2 regions of the Mesorhizobium sp. WSM1386 genome follow, and region 1 is predicted to be linked to the other one. Evidence: riboswitches for the same ligand, from Rfam matches in the RefSeq annotation. Region 1 holds a riboswitch; the other holds the start of a gene.
What was found. Region 1 has a riboswitch for thiamine pyrophosphate ahead of thiB (thiamine ABC transporter substrate binding subunit). Riboswitches for the same ligand answer to the same signal wherever they lie in the genome.
Positions count from the first base shown of each region.

Region 2: linked by a shared signal. The riboswitch ahead of AC0NIH_RS15620 (YkoF family thiamine/hydroxymethylpyrimidine-binding protein) and the one ahead of thiB (thiamine ABC transporter substrate binding subunit) in region 1 are both predicted to bind thiamine pyrophosphate.

Region 1 covers NZ_CM148373.1:1,309,911-1,312,364, reverse strand. Annotated here, with positions in the region: gene thiB (thiamine ABC transporter substrate binding subunit) at 205-1,203, opposite strand; TPP riboswitch at 1,247-1,361, opposite strand; gene AC0NIH_RS06370 (thiamine diphosphokinase) at 1,448-2,092, shown strand; gene AC0NIH_RS06365 (ABC-F family ATP-binding cassette domain-containing protein) at 2,094-2,454, shown strand, end outside.
Region 2 covers NZ_CM148373.1:3,161,853-3,164,306, reverse strand. Annotated here, with positions in the region: gene AC0NIH_RS15625 (ABC transporter permease) at 1-652, opposite strand, end outside; gene AC0NIH_RS15620 (YkoF family thiamine/hydroxymethylpyrimidine-binding protein) at 666-1,274, opposite strand; TPP riboswitch at 1,265-1,378, opposite strand; gene AC0NIH_RS15615 (hypothetical protein) at 1,563-1,877, shown strand; gene msrA (peptide-methionine (S)-S-oxide reductase MsrA) at 1,947-2,454, opposite strand, start outside.

The DNA.
Region 1 (2,454 bases):
CGCCCCCCTCTGTCCTGCCGGACATCTCCCCCACAAGGGGGGAGATCGAACGTCATCGGTGATTTCGCAAATCGCCGACGCTGCAGATATAAGCTAAGCGCGGAAACTGCCAATCTCCCCCCTTGTGGGGGAGATGTCCGGCAGGACAGAGGGGGGCGCCGTAGAGCAATCATCTTCGCTCGGTTTGCCTCAACCGCCTCAACCCTACTTGCTCATCACCGAAAGCCATTCATCGACCCAGGCCTTGCGGTTGGCGGCGACCTCCTCGGGGCTGAACAGCAAGGTCTTGGTCGGCTTGACCAGTTTGTCGAAGGCCGGGTTGAGCGGCTTGTCGGTCTTGCCGGCGGGGAACATCCAGTTGGTCTCGGGGATGGCGTCCTGGAACTTCGGGCTGGTCATGAAGGCCATGAACTTTGCCGCCAGCGGGTTCTTGGCGCCCGTGGTGGTGATGCCGGCAACCTCGATCTGCAGGTATTCGCCCTCCTCGAAGGACGCCGCCTGGTAGCGCTCGGTGTTCTCGGCGATCATGTGATAGGCCGGCGACGTGGTGTAGGACAGCACCATCGGCGCCTCGCCCTTGGTGAACAGGCCGTAGGCCTCGCTCCAGCCCGGCGTCACCGTCAGCACCTTCGCCTTGAGCTTGGCCCAGGCCTCCGGCGCCTTGTCGCCATAGACCGACTTCACCCACAAAAGCAGGCCGAGACCCGGCGTGGAGGTGCGCGGATCCTGGATGATGATCTTGTCGTCGGCACTGCCCTCGACCAATTCCTTCAGGCTCTTGGGCGGTGTCTTGAGCTTCTGCGTGTCATAGACGACGGCGAAGTAGCCGTAGTCGAAGGGGACGAAAGTATCGTCGCTCCAGCCGCCCGGCACATCGACGTCGCTGACAGCGCCATGCGGCGCGAACAGGCCGGAAGCCTTGGCGTCGGCGGTGAGATTGGTGTCGAGGCCGAGCACGATATCGGCCTTGGTCGAGGCCCCTTCGAGCTTGACGCGATTGAGCAGCGCCACGCCGTCGGCGACCGAGACGAACTCGACATCGCAACCGCATTCGGCCTCGAATTCCTTCTTCACCACGGGGCCTGGACCCCAGTCGGCGGTGAAGCTTTCATAGGTGTAGACGGTGAGCTTGTCCTTGGCCAAGGCCGGCCCGGACAGCGCCAGAACCGCTGCCGAGACAAGAGAGTATAAAAGCATGCGCATCGGCGCCTCCTTCGTTCGAGTTGAAAGGAATTGAGGCGTCGGACTGTCCGAAACGTCTAATCCCTCCGCCGGTACAAACCGGATCAGGTTCAGCGGGTTGGCGAGACTGCCTCTCAGCCGGTCCGCGAAGATCGCGTCCGGCACCCCGTTAGAGCGTTTCGACACATAGGCCGGGCCAATGAACCGCGCAAGTGGAGTTTGCCGCCTTCCGTTTCGCGTGTCGGGCTGGTAAGGGCCACACGATATGAGCACATTCACCATCCTGCTTGGCGGCGATCTCATCCGCACGCCGCGGCTCGACCGCCAGATCGAAGGCTGCCGCGTGATCGCCGCCGACGCCGGCATCGGCCATGCGCGGCTGCTCGGCCTTGTCCCGGAACTCTGGGTGGGTGATTTCGATTCGGTGCCGGCAAATCTGCCTGACGATCTGGCCGCCGTGCCCCGCCAGACCTTTCCGCCGGAGAAGGACAAGACCGATGGCGAACTGGCGATCGCCGCCGCGCTCGCGCGCGGCGCGACCCGGCTGGTGCTGGCAGGCGCTTTCGGCGGCAAACGGGCCGACCATGCTTTCCTGCATCTGTCGCTCGCCCTGCGGCTGGCCCAGACCGGCACCGGAGTGGTGCTGACCAGCGGCGCCCAGGAAGGCGTGCCCTTGCTGTTGGGAAAGACGGGCTTCGACTATGCCGACGGCACGCTGTTTTCGATCCTCGGCTTTTCAGATCTTGCCGGCCTGACCGTCACCGGCGCCAAATGGCCGCTGAACCAGGTCGAGGTGGCCTTCGGTTCATCGCTGACCATCTCCAACGAAGTCCGGGGGGGCCTCGAAATCGCGCTCGGCCATGGCCGCGCGCTGCTGCTCGCTCATCCCTATCCCTTGCCCGAAAGCTGACATGGCCCCGCCTCTTCTCAATCTCGACGGGATAAAACTGACCTTCGGCGGCACGCCGCTGCTCGATGGCGCCGCCTTGACCGCTTCGGCCGGCGACAAGATCGCGTTGGTCGGCCGCAACGGCTCGGGCAAGTCGACGTTGCTCAAGATCGCCGCCGGCCTGATCGAACCCCAGGACGGCGAGGTGTTCCGCCAGCCTTCGGCGACCGTGCGCTATCTGCCGCAGATGCCCGACATGGAAGGCTTCGCGACGGCCCGCGCCTATGTCGAGGCAGGCCTCGGCCCCGCCGATGATCCCTACCGCGCCAGCTATCTGATGGAGCATCTCGGCCTGTCGGGCGAGGAGCGGCCGAACGATCTGT
Region 2 (2,454 bases), 1.9 Mb from region 1:
CCGCATATTCGGCGAAGATGGCGCCGACGACGGCATAGGTGATGGAGATCCGCAGGCCAGCGAAGAAATATGGCAGCGCCGAAGGCAGCCGCGCCAGCACGAAGACGCGCCAGCGCCCTGCCCCCATGGCACGAAGCATCTGGCCGATCTCGGGCTCGGTTGCCTCGTAGCCTTCGACCAGCGCCACCAGCATCGGGAAGAAGGTGACCAGCGCCACCAGCATGATCTTGGGCGCCAGCCCGAAGCCGAACCACAGCACCACCAGCGGCGCGATCGCAACCAGCGGCAAGGTCTGGCTGACGATGAAGACGGGAAAAAGCGCGCGCCGCAGCGGCTGGAAGAAGTCGACCAGCATCGACAGCGCGAAAGCGGCGCTGAGTGAAAAGACGAAACCGATGAGCGTGGCGCGGATAGTGGGAACTGCGTTGTCGACCAGCGCGTCACGATTGAGCATCGCCTGCTCAAAGACACGTGAGGGCGCCGGCAGCGTCGTCGGCTTGATGCCGGAATAGGTAGCGTAGAGTTCCCAGGCCACGAGCAGGAACCCGACCGACATTATGGCCGGCACTGCCTTGGCGAGAATGCCCGCGAGGTGATGCGGGCGGCTGAATGACGATGAGACCACGAGAGGACAACCTTGACGGTCGCGCATTGGCGCGAGCGGTTCAGACAGCGGTGGGGCTGTTGGCGGAAACCGTGACGTCGAGGGTTACGTGGCCGGCACCCGGCCCGAAGCGGCAGAAAGCTTCGTTGAGCGCCGAAAAGATCGCGCCCGTATCGCCGCGCAGCTTGGTGCAGAAATTCTTGGAGCGATCGTAGACGCCGGACTGTTTCAAGAAATCGATGCAACCATAGATCTCGTCCATGTGGTCGCCGGTACCCATCACATAAAGCGAGAATTGCGCCGCCGCCGGCTGGCCGGTGGCGACCGCCCCATGCACGGCTGCGATGGCGGCTTCCTTGCGCGGGCCGAGCGGCCCGACAGGCCCGCCGAAGGCCTCGGAGCGGCAGATCGGATCGTCCGGCTCGCCTGGGCAGCCACGCGAAATAGCGGCTGACAAAACGCAATGCTTGCCGCTGCGCGCGGCCGCCACGAACAGGTCGCGCAGAGCCGGGAACAGCACTTCGGGCGGCCCGACCAGCAAGGTCGAGATGTCGTCGGTCTCGATCCTGAGCCGGTCACGATAGGGATCGAGCGCACCGAGTGCGCCCAAAATGACGCCGACGAAATCGTCGGCCATGGGATATAGGGAAATCTGTGCGCCTGAAAACATAGCCCGCCTCGCTCCGCTGGTATTACCCAGATCAGCTTCTAGGGTCTGTGGGCTTGCCGCCCCCGTCTCAGCCCCGACCGTACGGAGCACCCCTGTGGATGGGCGCGTTAAAGCACCATTCGACCGATTGGGGAAGCCGTTTTTTTCAGCGAACTGCGCCAAAAGCATTGCGCCAGAGCGGGAGCGGTTGGCTCTGCCGGCGCGAGAATTTATCGGGAACCTTCACCAGACCGAGCGGTTGTCCTACCAGTCGCTACGCGACGAGTTCACAGAAAATGGAGACAAACCATGTTCATGAGAATCCTCGCAGCTTCGACGCTCACCATCGGCCTGGCGACATCGGCCATGGCGCAGAGCAATGGCACAAGCGGCACCGACGGAGCCGGTAGCGGCAGATCGGTCACGGTCGATCCTAATACGCCAGCTTCGCCGAACACGGTCGACCCGTCGGTGACCAACAGCACGACTGGCACGCTGGATGATATGAATTCCAACGCGGATCGGAATTGCCCTGCCCATCCACAGGGCGCGCAGCCCGATGCCAATGGCACGTCGCCGGGCACCACAGCGCCGACGGTTAACGACAACCATTGCGGCAAGTAGGATTTGCAATGAGAAGAAGCCGCGGAGCGCTCGCTCCGCGGCTTCTCAAATCCTGTCGTATGGCTGAATCTATGGCACCGCTTTTTCTCGAACCGGCAGCTTCCAGCCTGGCCTGACGAAATGGCAGGTGTAGCCGTTGGGATATTTCTCCAGATAATCCTGATGCTCCGGCTCGGCCTCCCAGAAGGCACCAGCCGGCGCGACTTCGGTGACGACCTTGCCGGGCCACAGCCCAGAGGCATCCACGTCGGCGATGGTGTCCTGTGCGACGTTCTTTTGCTCGTCGCTGGTATAGTAGATCGCCGAACGGTAACTCATCCCGACATCGTTGCCCTGTCGGTTGCGTGTCGTCGGATCGTGGATCTGGAAAAAACGCTCCAGCAGCGTCCGATAGCTGATCACGGCCGGATCGAAATTGATCTCGATCGCCTCGGCGTGCGTGCCATGATTGCGATAGGTGGCGTTTGGCACATCGCCGCCCGAGTAGCCGACACGAGTCGAGATGACGCCGGGATAGCGCCGTATCAGATCCTGCGTGCCCCAGAAACAGCCGCCGGCAAGCACTGCGCGTTCGGTC